3 regions of the Pseudacidovorax sp. 1753 genome follow, and region 3 is predicted to be linked to each of the others. Evidence: predicted binding sites of a transcription regulator. Region 3 holds the regulator's gene; each other region holds the start of a gene.
What was found. Region 3 encodes HrcA, which represses chaperone genes, less so after heat shock. Its sites were predicted from a motif close to TTAGCACTCNNNNNNNNNGAGTGCTAA; they were not measured.
Positions count from the first base shown of each region.

Region 1: the regulator HrcA is predicted to act here: its motif matches at 3,811-3,837, upstream of rpoH (RNA polymerase sigma factor RpoH).
Region 2: the regulator HrcA is predicted to act here: its motif matches at 2,036-2,062, upstream of groES (co-chaperone GroES).

Region 1 covers NZ_JBEPKY010000016.1:32,671-38,717, reverse strand. The annotation lists gene ABIC63_RS19905 (COX15/CtaA family protein) at 5-1,198, shown strand; gene cyoE (heme o synthase) at 1,222-2,100, shown strand; gene ABIC63_RS19895 (SCO family protein) at 2,097-2,741, shown strand; gene rpoH (RNA polymerase sigma factor RpoH) at 2,850-3,785, opposite strand; gene ABIC63_RS19885 (hypothetical protein) at 4,056-6,047, opposite strand, start outside.
Region 2 covers NZ_JBEPKY010000035.1:23,307-29,353, reverse strand. The annotation lists gene ABIC63_RS28655 (TonB-dependent siderophore receptor) at 1-1,151, opposite strand, end outside; gene ABIC63_RS28650 (hypothetical protein) at 1,341-1,736, opposite strand; gene groES (co-chaperone GroES) at 2,145-2,435, shown strand; gene groL (chaperonin GroEL) at 2,465-4,105, shown strand; gene ABIC63_RS28635 (NADP-dependent isocitrate dehydrogenase) at 4,292-6,047, opposite strand, start outside.
Region 3 covers NZ_JBEPKY010000007.1:14,597-20,643, forward strand. The annotation lists gene rapZ (RNase adapter RapZ) at 1-265, opposite strand, end outside; gene recN (DNA repair protein RecN) at 271-1,953, opposite strand; gene ABIC63_RS09915 (NAD kinase) at 1,954-2,853, opposite strand; gene hrcA (heat-inducible transcriptional repressor HrcA) at 2,950-3,963, shown strand; gene ABIC63_RS09925 (Crp/Fnr family transcriptional regulator) at 4,026-4,802, opposite strand; gene ABIC63_RS09930 (adenosylcobalamin-dependent ribonucleoside-diphosphate reductase) at 4,908-6,047, opposite strand, start outside.

The sequences.
Region 1 (6,047 bases), on a different contig from region 3:
CGACGTGCAGACGCAGGCCCTCTATGACTTCGAACCCGTTGCGCTGCTTCTGCTGGGCGGTGCGCTGCTGGCGCTCGGCCCGGTGCTGTGGGTGTGGCGACGCAACGCCGGCGCGGGCGCGGCGCGCCGCCTGCATGCGCTCACGGTGCTGACGCTCTTCCTCACCTTCGACCTCACGCTGTTCGGCGCCTTCACGCGCCTCACCGATTCCGGTTTGGGCTGCCCCGACTGGCCGGGTTGCTACGGCAATGCCAGCCCCCTGGGCGCGCGCCACGAGATCGCCATGGCGCAGTCGGCCCAGCCGACGGGCCCCGTCACGCATGCCAAGGCCTGGATCGAGATGGTCCACCGCTACCTGGCCACGGGCGTCGGGGCACTCATTGTCACGTTGGCACTGGCGACTTGGTGGGCGCGGCGGCAGCAGCGGCTTCACCAGGGCGGTGAGCCGCAGGTCCTCAGTCCCCTGTGGCCCGCGGCCACGCTGGTGTGGGTGTGCCTGCAGGGCGCGTTCGGTGCCTTCACCGTCACCTGGAAGCTGTTCCCGGCCATCGTCACGCTGCATCTGATGGGCGCCGTCGTGCTGCTGATGCTGCTGTGCATCCAGGCCGTGCGCTACCAGCAGGCGGCTGCGGCCCGGCGGCCGGCCGCCGTCACTTCGTCGTTGCGCGGATGGCTGTGGCTGGGCATGGGCCTGCTGGTCGTGCAGATCGCACTCGGCGGCTGGGTCAGCACCAACTATGCGGTCCTCGCCTGCACCGAGTTCCCGAAGTGCCAGGGCAGCTGGTGGCCCACCATGAATTTCGCCCAGGGCTTCCAGCCCTGGCGCCACCTCGGCATGGATACCGCCGGGGCGCCCATCGAATTCGCCTCGCTCACGGCCATCCACTACACACACCGACTGATGGCTTACGCGGTCTTTGCCGTTCTCATCGTGCTCTTCCTCAAGCTCCGTCATGTTCCCGCATTGCGTACCCAGGCCCGCTGGCTCGGGGGCCTTGCTCTGCTGCAACTGGCCACCGGTCTCGGCAACGTGCTGCTGGGCTGGCCGCTGGCTGCGGCCGTGCTGCACACGGGCGGTGCCGCCGCGCTGGCCACGGTGATGACCTGGGCGCTGTGCGAGAGCCGAGTGCAACGGGGCGGCCTGCCGCAGGCACCGACGCGGCGTCCGGCCTTCGGTCCGCAGGAGGCTCGACCGTGAGCGCGCCAGCCCATCCCGCCCAGATGCCGGCCACCAGCGTGTGGCGGCAGTTCTACGCGCTCACCAAGCCGCGCGTGGTGCAGCTGATCGTGTTCTGCGCCCTCATCGGCATGGTGCTGGCCGTGCCCGAGGTGCCTACGCTGGCAGAGCTGCTGCGCATGGCCGAGGCCTGCCTTGGCATCTGGCTGGTCGCCGGTGCGGCCGCAGCCTTCAACTGCCTGGTCGAGAAGGGCATCGACGCCCGCATGAAGCGCACGGCCTGGCGGCCGACCGCCCGTGGTGAACTCTCCGACCGACAGGCGCTTCTGTTCTCTGCAGCGCTCTGTGCGCTCGGCTCGGCCATCCTGTGGTTCGCGGTCAACCCGCTGACGATGTGGCTCACCTTCGCCACCTTCGTGGGCTATGCCGTGGTCTACACCGTGGTGCTCAAGCCGCTCACGCCGCAGAACATCGTGATCGGCGGTGCCTCCGGCGCGATGCCGCCGGTGTTGGGCTGGGCCGCCATGACGGGCAGCGTCGACCCGGAGGCGCTGATCCTGTTCCTCATCATCTTCCTGTGGACGCCGCCGCACTTCTGGGCGCTGGCGCTTTACCGGGTGGAGGACTACCGCCGCGCCGGCCTGCCGATGCTGCCGGTGACGCACGGCAACGAATACACGCGGCTGCAGATCCTGCTCTACACGCTGATCCTGTTCGCGGCCTGCCTGATGCCGTTCATCTATCGCATGAGCGGCTGGCTCTACCTGCTGGCCGCCATTGCCGTGAGCGTGGGCTTCTGCGGCTATGCCTACGCCTTGTGGCGCCGCTATTCCGACCAACTGGCGCGCAAGACCTTCCGCTTCTCGCTCATCCATCTGAGCGTGCTGTTCGCAGCATTGCTGGTGGACCACTACGTCCTATGACCGACCGACTGCCTTCGCCTTCCTCGACGCTCGCGCATACGTTGCCGGGCCGGCGCCGCGCGCTGCAACTGCTGGGCGCCGGCTGCGCTGCCGTGGCGCTGGGTGCCTGCACCGATCCCAAGCCCAGCTTCCAGGCCGTGGACATAACCGGTGCCGACTATGCCAAGGACTTCCGCCTGACCGACATGAACGGCCGCGAGCGCACCATGGCGGACTTCAAGGGCAAGGCGGTGGTGCTCTTCTTCGGCTACGCACAGTGCCCCGACGTGTGCCCCACCACCATGAGCGAGATGCTCCAGGTGCGGGAGAAGCTGGGTGCCGATGGCCAGCGCGTGCAGGTGCTGTTCGTCACTGTCGATCCGGAGCGCGACACGGCCGAGGTGATGAAGGCCTACATGACCGCCTTCGACCCCAGCTTCCTGGCGCTGATCCCCACGACGGAGCAACTGCCCGCGCTGGCCAAGGACTTCAAGGTCTACTACAAGAAGGTGGAGGGCAAGACGCCCACCAGCTATTCGATGGACCATTCGGCCGCGAGCTTCGTCTACGACCCGCAAGGCCGGCTGCGTCTGTACGCCCGCTACGGCCTGGGCACCGACGCGATGGCCTCGGACCTCAAGACGCTGCTGGCGTCGAGCTGAGCCAGACCGTTGACGGGTGCGCCATCCGCGCGCAAGGTGGGCTGGAGGGCGAACGCCCAATGAAAAACCCGGCCTCGGCCGGGTTTCATTGGTAGCGCGCGGCGAAGCTCAGGCGTATTCGGCCAGCGCCTTCTTCATCTTCTTCATCGCCGCCGACTCGATCTGGCGGATGCGCTCGGCCGACACGCCGTAATCGGCGGCCAACTCGTGCAGCGTCATGCCGCCGGAACCGTCGTCATTCACCTTGAGCCAGCGCTCTTCCACGATGCGGCGGCTGCGCGGGTCCAGCGTCTCCAGCGCGGTCGCAATGCCGTCGGTGGACAGGCGATCGCGCTGACGCGACTCGAGCTGCGCCGTCGGCTCTTGCGTTGCGTCGGCCAGATAGGCGATGGGGCCGAAGGCCTCGTCGTCGCCGTCCGAAGGCGTCGGGTCCAGCATCACGTCACCACCCGACAGGCGGGTTTCCATCTCCACGACTTCTTCGCGCTTGACGTTCAGGTGCTCGGCCACCAGGCCGATCTCCTCGCTGTTGAGGGTTTCCCGATGCGTGTCGGCATCAACCGCCTCGGCCTTGAAACCCTGCTTGAGCGACCGCAGGTTGAAGAACAGCTTGCGCTGGGCCTTGGTGGTCGCCACCTTGACCATGCGCCAGTTCTTGAGGATGTACTCGTGGATTTCAGCCTTGATCCAGTGGATGGCGTAGCTCACCAGCCGAACGCCCTGGTCTGGGTCGAAGCGGCGCACGGCCTTCATCAGGCCGATGTTGCCCTCCTGGATCAGGTCGCCGTGCGGCAGGCCATAGCCCAGGTACTGGCGGGAAATCGAGATCACCAGGCGCAGGTGCGACAGGATCAGCGCACCGGCGGCTTGCAGATCGCCTTCGTCGCGCAGACGGCGTGCGAAGTTGCGCTCTTCTTCCTGGGAGAGCAGGGGCAGGCGATTGGCCGCCGAGATGTAGGCGTCCAGGTTGCCCAGCGGGGGCACCATCGCCCACGGGTTGGCAACGGCCAGTGACTGCGAAGACACAGCAGACAGGTTGGACATCAGGGTTACTCCTTGCTTGAGGATATTAGCACTCGGGGGGTTTGAGTGCTAACGCCCGGGTGAGTTCCCATCATTCCCGCATAGTCGATAGTTTTTATTGGTAGGACGTGGACGCCGCCGAGACGCCGGCGCGTCCTGCGCTCGGGCTGAACCCACCTTGGTGGAGTCCATGAGCTCCGCTTCGCCCGAAGGAGAGCACCGACTGGCTGGGTTAGAGCTTGGCTGGTGGCGCTGCGTTCCCGCCGGGGCGGAACGCAGCGCCTTTCCGGCTCAACCCAGCAGGTTGTGGAGCAGGCCCGACACGGCGCCCACGGGGCTGTTCGCCGCACCCGTGGCCGTACCGCTGGACACGGGCTCGGTGGTGCTCGCGACGGTGCCGACCAGGCTGCCCAGCAGCCCGCCGACCGCGCCGTCACCGGAAAGCAGGCCCCCTGCAGAGCCGGCGAGCCCGCCACCCAGCAGCCCGCTGTCTCCGGCGACGGTATCGAGCACGCCAGTCAGCGCGCCGTTGTCGCCCAGAACGCTGTCCAACAGGTCATTGGCGCCGTTGGCCCCGCTCAGCGCACCACCGACCGGCCCGTTCCCACCCAGGACGCTGTCCAGCAGATCCCCGCCCGTGACGTTGCCCAGCACGCCGTCGGCGCCTGCAACGGTATCCAGCAGGCCACCGACGATGCCGTCTTCGCCGAGCAGGCCGCCGACGGCGTCGTCGCCCGTCAGGTTGCCGCTGGCGATGCCGCCCAGCAGGCCATCGTCACCCAGCACACTCCCCACCAGATCGCCCCCCAGGAGTTCGCCGCCGGTCACGCCGCCCAGCAGGCCGCCGTCGCCGGCCACGGTGTCGAGCAGACCGCCCGCGATGCCGGTGTCGCCAGCGATGCCGCCGAGCAGGTCACCGCCGGTGAGCCCACCCAGCAGACCGTCCTGGCCCAGCACGCCGCCGAGCAAGTCACCTCCCAGCAGGTCACCCCCAGTGACGCCACCCAGCAGGCCGTCGCTGCCGAGCACGCCGCCCAGCAGGTCGCCGCCCAACGCACCGTCGGTGATGTTCGCCACGCCGTCGGTCACGTAGTCCACCTGCTGCGTCACGCCGGAGAGGACGTCGTGCACGATGTTCGAGCCCAGCAGCCCTTCGCTCAGCGGCGAGACCAGGCCGTCCACCGCGCCGGTGGCCGTGCCCACTACGTCATCCACGGGGTCCAGCACGTTCGGGTCGTTGGCCGTGAAGCTGTCGCCCAGCAGCGGCGACAGCGCACCGCTGACCGTGCCGCCGACGTTGTCCACCAGACCCGTGACCGGTGCCAGCGTGTCCGACAGGCCCAGCTCGCCCACCAGGGGCAGGCTGTCCAGGCTGGCGACGGTGTCGGAGACCACGCCCACCGCGGGGTCCAGCAGCTGGTTGCCCGTGCCACCGTCGCCCCCGCCGGTCAGGCCGCCAAGGAGGCCTCCCAGCAGGCCATCGTCACCCAGCACGCCACCGAGCAGATCGCCGCCCAGCAAGTCACCACCAGTGAGGCCACTCAGCAGGCCGTCTTCACCGAGAACGCCGCCGAGCAGGTCTCCGCCGAGGAGCTCGCCTCCCAGCAGGCCGCCCACGACGCCGTTCTCGCCGACCAGTCCGCCCACCAGGCCGTCCTCGGTCAGCAGACCGCCGACCAGGCCGTCGTCGCCCAGCACGCCACCCAGCAGCCCCTGGTCGCCCAGCACGGCATCCAGCGGGCCGCCGAGCGTGCCCCCCACCAAGCCGCCGATCAGACCGTCCTCGCCCAGCAGCGTGTCGGTCAGCCCGTCGACGATGCCGCCGTTGCCGACCACGCCACCGAGCAGGCCGTTGTCGGCCACCAGGCCGCCGACCAGGCCATCCTCGGCCAGCAGCCCGCCCACCAGGCCGTTCTCGGTCAGCAGCCCGCCGACGAGGCCGTCGTCGCCGAGCACGCCGCCCAGCAGGTTGCCGACGACGCCGTCCTCGGCGAGCAGGCCGTCCACCACGCCGTCCAGGCCGGTGGCGCCGAGCACGCCGCCCAGGGGGCCGTCGCTGCTCACGAGGTTGTCCAGCAGGTTGACGACGGCATCGGTGACGTAGTCGACCTGGGTGTCGAGGGAGCCGAGCACGGCGCCCGTGGTGCCGCTGCCCAGGAGGTCGTCCACGACAGGGGTGAGCACGGTGCCCAGGCCGTCGGTGACGCTGTCGACGCTCTGGTCGACGGGGTCGAGGGCGTTGGGGTCGTTGGCGGTGAATTCGGAGCCGACCAGGGGCGAGAG
Region 2 (6,047 bases), on a different contig from region 3:
ACATGGTTGTCGAGGTTGGCGATCTGGTTGCGGGTCAGGCTGCTGTCGGTGTAGCGGCCCAGCCGACGCTGGCCGATCGGGTCCGCGCCCCAGCCGCCGGGGATGGTGAAGAAGTCCCCGTAGCTGTAGTGCGCGTCGTTCACGTTGCGCGCCACGCGGAAGTTCTGCCGCACGGCCCACTGGTCGTTGAAGCGGTGCTCGAACTGCCAGCCGAAAGTGCGGCGGGTGCTGTCGTAGTGGTCGCCGGCCTCGCCGATGAAGCGGTCGGTGGGCAAACGGCCATTCGGGTTGGGCAGGATCGTGCCCTGCCACGGGAAGAACTGCGACGAGCTGCCGCTCTTGTCCTGCTGCCACAGGCCCTGCAGGGTCAGCGACGTCATGGCCGTGGGCCGCCAGGTGAGCGAGGGCGCAAGCAGTTGCCGGTCGTCCGGCACATGGTCGACCTGCGTGTCGGACTTGCGGGCCACGGCGATCAGCCGATAGGCCAGCGTGCCTTCGGCATTCAGCGGGCCGGTCAGGTCGGCCTGCAGCTGGCGGCGGTTCCAGCTGCCCAACTGCACGCCCACTTCGCGCTGCGTCTCGAACAGCGGCCGCTTGCTGACCATGTTGACCACGCCCGCGGCCGTGCCGGCGCCGAAGAGCATGCCGGAAGGTCCGCGCAGCACTTCCAGCCGCTCGAGCGTGTAGGGGTCGGTGCGGGTGGTGCTGGTGTAGTAGCCGTAGGCCTGCTTGAGGCCGTCGAGGTAGACGTCCGGCGTCGAGCCGCGCACGCGCACGGCATCGTTGCGCGAGTCCAGGCCGTAGGCGTCCGAGCGCACGCCAGCGGCATAGCCCAGCGCGTCCTGCAGGTTCGTGGCGCCCTGGTCCACGATCTGGTCGCGCGTCACGATGGTCACGGATTGCGGCGTCTCGGCCAGGGGGGTGTCGGTCTTGGTGGCCGTGGCGCTGCGCGTGGCGCGGTAGCCGATGACCGGCGAGGTGGCGGTCTCGGCCGGTGCCTCGGCATCGACACGCACCGTCGGCAAGGTGTTCGCAGCCGATGAAACCGCGGGTACCTGGGCCGAGGCTGCGGCCGTGCTCAGCAGAAGTACCCAGGCACTCTGGACCACCCCTGGGCGGCGCGGAGACGGCAACGATGCGTCGAAAGGCATGGACAAGCGATCCTCATAACAATACAACTGAGAACAATTTTTATTCTAAGTTGACGTGATGCTGACGCTTCGGCATGGGCTGGCGCCGCCTGTGGGAATGCGTGGTGGCCGCCATTGAAAAAGGCGCCCGCAGGCGCCTATGAAAAAAGACACGGGCCGGCCCCTCTGGCCTCCCCGCGCAAGGTTGGCTTATTCAGCGCCTTGCTGGGCAGCGCTCGTGTTGCCGCGGATCGCCCAGGTGGTACCGCCGACCACGGTGCTCGGAGCGATGCCGGCGAAGAAGCGCTGGTCGCCCCGCGAGCCGACCTGCACGTTCTGGTCGGGCGCATGGGCGGCCGCAACGGCTTCGGCCTGCACTGAGGCGCGCAGGCGCGGCGAGCTCATCACCGGCGTGGTGTGAGCCAGGGCGCCTTCGGCGTAGAGATCGGGACCATGGGCGGCAGCGACACCCTGGGTCTGCACTTCGGCGCGGCTGAGGTTGGAGTTGAACTGGAGCACGCCTTCGTATTCCTCGGCATGAACGGCACCGGCGGCGGCGAACAGGGCGAGCGCGGCGGCAGCGAGGGTCTTGGAAGTCTTGGTCATGATGTTGTCCTTTTCTGTAGCGAGGATGGGTCACCCACTGAGAGCCTGCGGGGCGACGGGTCGTCGCCGGGCGGTGGCGGCGCTTGGGGTTTCATCGGCGCCGTGGAATGAATGATGCGCCCGCAAAGCCGCGTTACTGCGTGCCAAGCCGTGGCCGGAACGTTTCCATAACGCGAACAATTAATGGATTAAACAGCGCCGATTGTTCGCAACGAATAGTCAAGTCCTGACTTGCCGGTTGCTGTCCAGACACGCTGTAGGCCCGCGCCCTGTTGAAACGCCGCCAAAAGTCCTTATGATTAGCACTCGCTGGCGGTGAGTGCTAACAGCACCGGCGCCAAGTGGATGGCAGGGCCTCGCTGCCCCGCCGCACAACCCTCATTCCGTCCCTCTTCCAGGAGATTCCTAATGAAACTTCGTCCTCTGCACGATCGCGTGATCGTCAAGCGCGTTGAAAGCGAAACCAAGACCGCCTCGGGCATCGTGATCCCCGACAACGCCGCCGAGAAGCCGGACCAGGGTGAAGTCCTCGCCGTCGGCCCCGGCAAGCGCAACGACAAGGGCGACTTCGTCGTCCTGAACATCAAGGTCGGCGACCGCGTGCTGTTCGGCAAGTACTCCGGCCAGACCGTCAAGGTCGATGGCGAAGAGCTGCTGGTCATGAAGGAAGACGACCTGTTCGCGGTCGTCGAGAAGTAATCAATCCCCGGATCTAGGAGAAACACAAAATGGCAGCAAAAGACGTGGTCTTCGGCGGCGACGCCCGCGCACGCATGGTCGAAGGCGTGAACATCCTCGCCAACGCCGTCAAGGTGACCCTGGGCCCCAAGGGCCGCAACGTAGTGCTCGAGCGCTCCTTCGGCGCCCCCACCGTGACCAAGGACGGTGTGTCCGTGGCCAAGGAAATCGAGCTGAAGGACAAGCTGCAGAACATGGGCGCCCAGCTCGTGAAGGAAGTGGCCTCCAAGACCAGCGACAACGCCGGTGATGGCACCACCACCGCCACCGTGCTGGCCCAGGCCATCGTGCGCGAAGGCTCCAAGTACGTGGCCGCCGGCCTGAACCCGATGGACCTGAAGCGCGGCATCGACAAGGCGGTCGCCGCTCTGGTCGAAGCGCTGAAGAAGTCCAGCAAGGCCACCACGACCTCCAAGGAAATCGCCCAGGTCGGCTCCATCTCGGCCAACAGCGACACCGACGTCGGCCAGATCATTGCTGACGCGATGGACAAGGTCGGCAAGGAAGGCGTGATCACCGTCGAAGACGGCAAGAGCCTGGCCAACGAGCTGGACGTCGTCGAAGGCATGCAGTTCGACCGCGGCTACCTGTCGCCCTACTTCATCAACAACCCCGAGAAGCAGGCCGCACTGCTGGACAACCCGTTTGTCCTGCTGTTCGACAAGAAGATCAGCAACATCCGTGACCTGCTGCCCACGCTGGAAGCCGTGGCCAAGGCCGGCCGTCCGCTGCTGATCATTGCCGAAGAAGTCGACGGCGAAGCGCTGGCGACCCTGGTGGTCAACACCATCCGCGGCATCCTGAAGGTCGTGGCCGTCAAGGCACCTGGCTTCGGCGACCGCCGCAAGGCCATGCTGGAAGACATCGCCATCCTGACCGGCGGCAAGGTCATCGCTGAAGAAGTGGGCCTGTCGCTCGAGAAGGTGACCCTGGCCGACCTGGGCCAGGCCAAGCGCATCGAAGTGGGCAAGGAAAACACCACCATCATCGATGGCGCCGGTGCCGCTGCCGACATCGAAGCCCGCGTCAAGCAGATCCGCATCCAGATCGAGGAAGCCACCAGCGACTACGACCGCGAGAAGCTGCAAGAGCGCGTGGCCAAGCTGGCCGGCGGCGTGGCCGTGATCAAGGTCGGCGCTGCCACCGAAGTCGAGATGAAGGAAAAGAAGGCCCGCGTCGAAGACGCCCTGCACGCCACGCGTGCCGCGGTGGAAGAAGGCGTGGTGGCCGGTGGTGGCGTGGCCCTGCTGCGTGCCAAGCAGGCCGTGGGTGACATCAAGGGCGACAACGCCGACCAGGACGCCGGCATCAAGCTGATCCTGAAGGCCATCGAAGCGCCCCTGCGCGAGATCGTCGCCAACGCCGGTGGCGAGCCGAGCGTGGTCGTGAACGCCGTGCTGCAAGGCAAGGGCAACTACGGCTTCAACGCCGCCAACGACACCTATGGCGACATGATCGAGATGGGCATCCTGGACCCGACCAAGGTGACCCGCACCGCCCTGCAGAACGCCGCTTCCGTGGCTGCCCTGCTGCTGACGACCGAGTGCATGGTCGCCGAAGCGCCGAAGGACGAGTCTGCAGCGCCTGCCATGCCCGGTGGCATGGGTGGCATGGGCGGCATGGACATGTAATTCAAATCGAGCGCGCTGCTGCGCGCTCGATTTGGCTCTGTTCAAGTCAGATCAAAAAGCCGGGCAGAGCCCGGCTTTTTTCATGGGCGCCCGCCTGCGCGCTGCTTCGGCGGGGCGAAAAAAAGCCGTCGCATGCGACGGCTTTCTCGTTGATGGGCCGGGGCTGCACTGCAGCCCGGAACCCGATCAGGCAGCGACGCTGGCCAGGTCCTCGTTGAAGGTCTTGCTGGGGCGCATCACGGCTTCGGTCTTGGCCGGGTCGGTCTTGTAGTAGCCGCCGATGTCGGCCGGCTTGCCCTGCACCTCGGCCAGTTCGGCGACGATCTTCTGCTCGTCGGCGGCCAGCTTCTCGGCCAGGGGCTTGAACTTGGCCGCCAGCTCGGCGTCCTCGGTCTGCTCGGCCAGGGCCTGGGCCCAGTACAGCGCGATGTAGAAGTGGCTGCCGCGGTTGTCCAGCTGGCCGGTCTTGGGGCTCGGGCCCTTGTTGTTGTCCAGCAGCTTGCCGGTGGCGGTGTCCAGCGCCTTGGCCAGCACCTTGGCCTTGGCGTTGCTGTTCTTGATGCCCAGCTCTTCCAGGCTCACGGCCAGGGCCAGGAACTCGCCCAGCGAATCCCAGCGCAGGTGGTTCTCTTCCACCAATTGCTGAACGTGCTTCGGGGCCGAGCCGCCAGCGCCCGTCTCGTACATGCCGCCGCCAGCCATCAGCGGCACGATCGACAGCATCTTGGCCGAGGTGCCCAGTTCCATGATCGGGAACAGGTCGGTCAGGTAGTCGCGCAGGATGTTGCCGGTGGCGCTGATGGTGTCCAGGCCGCGGATCACGCGCTCCAGCGTGTAACGCATCGCGCGCACCTGGCTCATGATCTGGATGTCCAGGCCGGTCGTGTTGTGCTCATGCAGGTACATCTTGACCTTGGTGATCAGCTGCGCCTCGTGCGGGCGGTACTGGTCCAGCCAGAAGACCACGGGCATGCCGGAATTGCGGGCGCGGGTGACGGCCAGCTTGACCCAGTCGCGGATGGCGGCGTCCTTGACCTGGCACATGCGCCAGATGTCGCCCTGCTCCACGTTCTGGCTCATCAGCACCTCGCCGGTGGCCAGGTCGGTGATGTTGGCGACGCCGTCCTCGGGGATTTCGAAGGTCTTGTCGTGCGAGCCGTATTCCTCGGCCTGCTGCGCCATCAGGCCGACGTTGGGGACCGTGCCCATGGTCTTGGGGTCGAAGGCGCCGTGCCACTTGCAGAAGTTGATGATCTCCTGGTAGATGCGGGCGAAGGTCGACTCCGGCATCACGGCCTTGACATCCTTCAGGCGGCCGTTGGCGTCCCACATCTTGCCGCCGTTGCGGATCATCGCGGGCATGGAGGCGTCGACGATGATGTCGTTGGGCGAGTGGAAGTTGGTGATGCCCTTGGCCGAGTCCACCATGGCCAGCTCGGGCCGGTGCTCGTGGCAGGCATGCAGGTCACGCTTGATCTCGTCCTGCTTGGCCGTCGGCAGCGTCGCGATCTTGTTGTAGAGGTCGACCATGCCGTTGTTGACGTTCACGCCCAGCTCGTCGAACAGCTTGCCGTGCTTCTCGAAGGCGTCCTTGTAGAAGATCTTCACGCAGTGGCCGAACACGATGGGGTGCGAGACCTTCATCATGGTGGCCTTGACGTGCAGCGAGAACATCACGCCGGTTTCGCGGGCGTCTTCGATCTCCTTCTCGTAGAAGGCCAGCAGCGCCTTCTTGCTCATGAACATCGAGTCGATGACTTCACGGTCGAGCAACGACACCTTCGGCTTGAGCACGATGGTCTTGCCGCTCTTGGTGATCAGCTCCATCTTGACGTCGCGGGCGCGGTCCAGCGTCATCGACTTTTCGCCGTGATAGAAGTCGCCGGCGTGCATGTGGGACACATGCGAGCGCGAGGCCTGGCTCCAGGGCGCCATGCTGTGC
Region 3 (6,047 bases):
ACAACGAGCGCACGGCCATGCCTTCCTGCCGCAGCGCCGCCAGGCGGATGGGCGCCTTCGACAGCGAGGTGCCGCTGCGCGCATCGATGGCCACGGCCACCAGCGGCGCCTGGTTCTCCTTCTGCAGCCGGATGAAGTCATCCAGCAGCTCGGGCGGCAGGTTGTCGACGCAGTAGTAGCCGGCGTCTTCGAGCGCGGCCAGGGCCACCGACTTGCCGGAGCCGGACATGCCTGTGATCAGCACCAGGTCCATGGAGGGATTCATCGTCGTCAGCTTTCCTGCGGGCTCAGCATTTCGCGGGCATGGGCGAGCGAGGCGGCCGATACCCGCTCACCGCCCAGCATGCGGGCGATCTCCTGCATGCGGCCTTCGCCGTCGAGCGGCGCGACCGTGCTTTCCGTGACCGGCTGCGGCTTGCCGCCCTGTGCGGTCGCCGCGTTCAGCGTGCGCTTGGCCACGCGCAGATGGTGGTCGGCGCAGGCGGCCACCTGCGGCAGGTGGGTCACCGCCAGCACCTGGCGATCGCGGCCGAGCTGGCGCATCAGGCGACCCACGGTGTCGGCCACCGCGCCGCCGATGCCGGTGTCCACCTCGTCGAAGATCAGCGCCTGCGCTGTGCCCAACTGGCTGGTGGTGACCGCGATGGCCAGTGCGATGCGCGACAGCTCGCCGCCCGAAGCCACCTTGCCCACCGGCCGCGGCGTGCCGCCGGCATGGCCGGCCACGAGGAAGGCGATGTCCTCCATGCCGTGGCGCGCTGGTTGCGGCAGCGGCTGCAGATCGACGGCAAAACGGCCGCCCTGCATGCCCAGGCCCTGCATCGCTTCGGTGATGGCCGCGGCCAGCTTGGGGGCGGCCTTCTTGCGGGCCTGGCCGACGGCGCGTGCCTCCTTGTCGAAGGCCTGGCGCGCCCGCTGCTCGGCCTGCTCCAGCGCGGCCAGGTCGGCCTGGGCTTCCAGCGTCTGCAGTTCCTGCCGCCAGCTGGCGAGCAGGGCGGGCAGCTCCTCGGGGGGGCGGCGGTAGCGGCGGGCCAGTGACATCCACAGGCCCAGGCGCTCGTCCAGCGCCTGCAACTGGTCGGCGTCGGTCTCGGTGCGGCGCAGGTAGCCGTGCAGCGCATGCAGTGCGTCGGAGGCCTGAGCCAGGCTACCGGCAAGTTCGTCGCCCAGCGTCTTGAATTCGGGTTCGATGTGGGCCAGATCCTGCAGGCGGTCGGCGGCGCGCGAGAGCAGAGCCAGGGCGCCCTGTTCGTCCTCTTCCAGCAGGCCGGCGGCGGCCTGCGCGGCGTCGATCAGCGACTGGGCGTTGGCCAGCCGGGTGTGCTGGCTGGAGAGTTCTTCCCACTCGTCGGCGCCGGGCGCCAGCTTGTCGACCTCGCCGATCTGCCACTGCAGGCGTTCGCGCTCGCGCAGCAGGCTTTCCTGCGCATTGCGGGCGGCTTCCAGCGCAGTGCCGGCCTGGCGCCAGCTCTGCCAGGCGGTTTCCAGTGCGGCGGTTCGGACCCCGGCATAGGCGTCCAGCAGGCCGCGCACGGCATCGGGGCGGGTCAGGCTCTGCCACGCATGCTGGCCGTGGATGTCCAGCAGGTGCGCGCCCAGTTCACGCAGCTGCGTGGCGGTGGCCGGGCTTCCGTTGATCCAGCCGCGGCTGCGGCCCTGGGTGTCGACGGTGCGGCGCAGCAGCAGGGTGTCGCCGGCCTCGAAGCCGCCTTCTTCCAGCCAGGTGCCGAGCGCCGGGTCGGCGTCGAATTCGGCGCTCACATCCAGCCGCTCGGCGCCTTCGCGCACGGAACCGGCGTCGGCCCGGTTGCCCAGCGCCAGTTGCAGGGCGTCGATCAGGATCGACTTGCCGGCGCCAGTCTCGCCCGTGAGCACGGTGAAGCCCTCGGCCAGGTCCAGGTCGAGCGCGCGGACGATGACGAAGTCGCGCAGGACGATGCGTCGCAGGGCCACTCAGGAGCCTCCTTCGTTCCAGTGAAGTTTCTTGCGCAGGGTGTCGAAATAGCTCCAGCCGCGCGGATGCAGGAAGCGCACCCTGTGCTCGGAGCGCCGCACCAGCACCTGGTCGCCATGGGCGAGGGAGGCGAGGGACTGCATGTCGAAATTGGCGCTGGCGTCGCGCCCGCCCACCACCTCGACCGAGATCTCCTCGGCGTCGGGCAGCAGGATCGGCCGGTTCGACAGCGTGTGCGGCGCGATCGGCACCATCACCCAGCCGGGGATGGAGGGATGCAGCATCGGCCCGCCCGCCGACAGTGCGTAAGCGGTGGAGCCGGTAGGCGTGGCGATGATCAGGCCGTCGGCACGCTGGTTGGCCACCAGATGCCCGCCGACCGAGACGCGCAGCTCGACCATGCCGGAGGTGGCGCCGCGGTTGACCACCACGTCGTTCATGGCCTGGGCGGTGAACACGACCTCGCTGGCGCGCATGACCCGGGCCTGGATCAGGCTGCGGTGGTCTTCCTCGTACTCGCCGGCCAGCATCGGCGTGAGTGTGGCCTCGTAATGTTCCAGCGGGATGTCGGTGACGAAGCCCAGGCGGCCGCGGTTGATGCCGATCAGCGGCACGCCGTAGCGGGCGAGCTGCCGGCCGATGCCCAGCATGGTGCCGTCGCCGCCGACGACCAGGCCCAGGTCGCACTGCTCGCCGATCTCCTGCACCGTGAGCAGGGGCCAGCGGCCCGCGCGCGGCACGCCGTCCTCGCCGCATTCGGCGCTGCTGCGCTCGAGCACCACGACGCAGCCGCGCGACTCCAGGAACGCCGCAATGCCCTCGATGACGGCATCGCGCTCGCGCGCCGCCGTCGCCTGGTACTTGCCGATGAGCGCCACATGGCGGAAGGGTGCGTGCATGGGGACAAATTACATCACGACACCGGAGGCGTCCCACCGCCTGGCAAGGCCTTGTCCGCCGCCTAGGGATCGCGGGCCGCGGGGTATCATTTGCCGATGCTGGACGACCGCGCCAAGCTGCTGCTCAAGACCCTGGTGGAACGCTACATCGCCGACGGCCAACCCGTCGGCTCGCGCACGCTCTCGCGTGCCGCCGGTCTCGAGCTTTCCCCCGCCACCATCCGCAATGTGATGGCCGACCTCGAGGACCTGGGGCTGATCGTCAGCCCCCACACCTCCGCCGGCCGCATTCCCACTGCGCGCGGCTACCGGCTGTTCGTCGACACCATGCTCACGGCCCAGCGGGCCCAGTTGCAGTCCACGCCGCCGAGCCTGCCGCCGGACCAGCCCCAGAAAGTGATCGCCAGCGCGGCACAGCTGCTGTCGAACCTCTCCCAGTTCGTGGGCGTGGTGATGGCGCCGCGGCGCACGACGGCCTTCCGGCACATCGAATTCCTGCGGCTGTCGGAGCGGCGGCTCCTGGTCATCATCGTCTCGCCCGACGGCGACGTGCAGAACCAGGTGATCTTCACCGACCGGGACTACACCCAGTCGGAGCTGATCGAGACCTCCAACTACCTCACCGCGAACTACGGCGGGCTGTCCATCGAGCAGGTGCGCGACCGCCTCAAGAGCGAGATGGACGGCCTGCGCGCCGAGATCGCCTCGTTGATGCAGGCGGCGGTGCAGGCGAGCTCGCAGGCGTTTTCGCAGGCGCAGGAAGAGGTCATCATCGCTGGCGAGCGCAACCTGCTGGCCGTGAGCGACTTCTCCAGCGACATGGGCCAGTTGCGCCGTGCCTTCGAGTTGTTCGAGCAGAAGGCCGAGCTGATGCGGTTGCTGGACATGTCCAGCAAGTCCGACGGCGTGCGCATCTTCATTGGCGGCGAAAGCCAGGTGGTGCCGTACGAAGAGCTGTCGGTCGTCAGTGCCAACTACGAAGTCAACGGCGAGGTGGTCGGCACCCTGGGCGTGATCGGACCGACCCGCATGCCCTATGACCGCATGATCCAGATCGTGGACATCACTTCCCGCTTGGTCAGCAACGCGCTGAGCCACAACAACAAGTAGCCGTTCGGCGCCGCGCCGACATGGCGTAGAGAGACGGGGCACGCCGTTCGGACGACCGCGGATCAGCGCGCCGGCGCTTCCCCCGCCAGCGCCTGCAGCGCCGGCACGTCGCGGATCAGTACGACGTAGCCATGCATCTCGATGCATCCCAGTTCCACCAGTCGCCGGAAGCAGCGGGACAGCGTGGCCTGTGCCATCACCAGCTGGCGCGCAATGGAGCGCTTCTGCACCGGCAATCGCACCGAGCGGTCCTTGCCGGCGGCTTCGAAAGGTTCGCGCAGCAGCCAGGCGGCCAGGCGCCCCAGCACGTCCTTGGTGGCCAATTCGTGCCGCCCGTCCGTCAGTTGGCGGATGCGCTCGGCCATCACCAGGCCGACGGCGCGCTGAAGGGCCGGATCCTGCCGAGCGGCTTCCAGCAGGTGCTCCAGCGGCAGTGCGGCCAGGGTGACGCGAGCCGGACACACGGCTGACTCGATCCAGTCCGACTCCAGCCAGGCGGAGGCGAGATCCAGCCACTGGCCCGGGCCGAGAACGCGGTTCTCGACCAGACCCCCATCCGCACCAATGCGGCCGACCACGATGCGGCCTTCGGCAACGAGCCACCACGACGGTGGATGGTTGTCCGGCATGGCGGCGATGGCGCCCTTGGGCAGCACATGCAGGCGCAGGGCGCCGGCCAGCCGCTCCAGCGTGGCCGGTGCTGGCTCGCGGGGGGCGAAGGCGCCGCGCAACAAGGGCACGCCGGACAGGACGACCGGCCGCCGCCCGGTGGCGGCTTTCCAGCGCCGCGCTTCGGGGCGCGGTGCGTCGGAGGTCAGGGAAGACAGGGCCGGCAGCATGAAAGGTCGGGGTGGCGTCAGGTGGTCGATGCCCGACTCTGCCCACGATGCGACCGCGCTGCCTTGAGCCAGCGCAAGGGTTGGCGGATCGGCCGCCGCCCGCCATCAGCCGCACAGTCCGGTGAAGCCGCAGGCGGTACAGAAGCTGCAGCCATCCTTGCGGATCAGGGTGGCGTTGCCGCATTCGGGGCAGGCGGCGCCGGCCATGGCCTGCTGCACGCCCGGCGCTGTGACGGCAGGGGCGGCCAGGATGCCCATCTCCTGAAGCGGAAAGCCTTCCTCGTCCAGCACACCGAGCATGGCGTAGCGATGGATCACCAGCCGCGCCAGGTAGGCCACGGTCGAGGGCCAGGTCTGCTGCCGCCGCACCTTCGGATCCAGGCTGGGCACGAAGGCCATGAAGTGGCCCAGCGGCTCGGCATAGCTCAGCAGCTTGCGCAGCTTCATGCCAATCCATGCCGGGTCGATCACCCGCATGTCCAGCGACAGCACGCGCGCCAGTCCGTCGAGCGCGCGCGGATAGTTGCCCGAGAAGCCCAGGGCGCAGGGCCGGGTGTGGGTGGCGCCGCTGGGGCTGGGCAGCAGCACCTCCTTGAGCGTGAGGGTGAAGGCTTCGCCCGTGGCCGGGTTCTCGATGTCCACGGCCCAGGCCAGCGTGCCGGAGGGGCCGGTGTGCGGCTCGTCCAGGCTGAACAGGGCGTCGAGCACCGGCGTGCCGGGCGCGGGCGGGTTCCACAGACCCAACTGCTCGCAGCGCCAGCGCAGCACGGCGGCGGTGGCGGCAACCACGCCGGGGAATGTGCGCACCTCGCCATGGGGTGGGAAGGGCATGTCGAAGGGGCGCTCCTCCTGCACGGTGGCCAGCGCGTCGAGCTTGAGGCGCACCCATTCGGCGTCGCGCGCCCGCAGGTCCATCGACAGCGTCTTGGCCAGGGCGCCCAGGCCGCGGGGCTGCTCGGCGCCGTTGACCCACACCTCGAAGGGCAGCGGCCGGGCGCCCTCGCCGCCGTCCGGGGCTTCGCCGACGAAAAGCGCGAACTGCCCGTGCGGATGCCGAACCATGGTGCACCAGGCCGCATTGCCGGCGGGAAAGTCCGGCCGGCCGGGCCAGCGCAGCGAGGCCAGCACCGGCTCGCGCGGCAGGCGATCCAGCGCCAGGCGGCGGTCGGCGATGCCCGGCGCGGGCAGGGCGGCGTCCGGCTGCGGCACGCTGAGCACGGCGCCCAGCACGGCATTGGGCCGGTA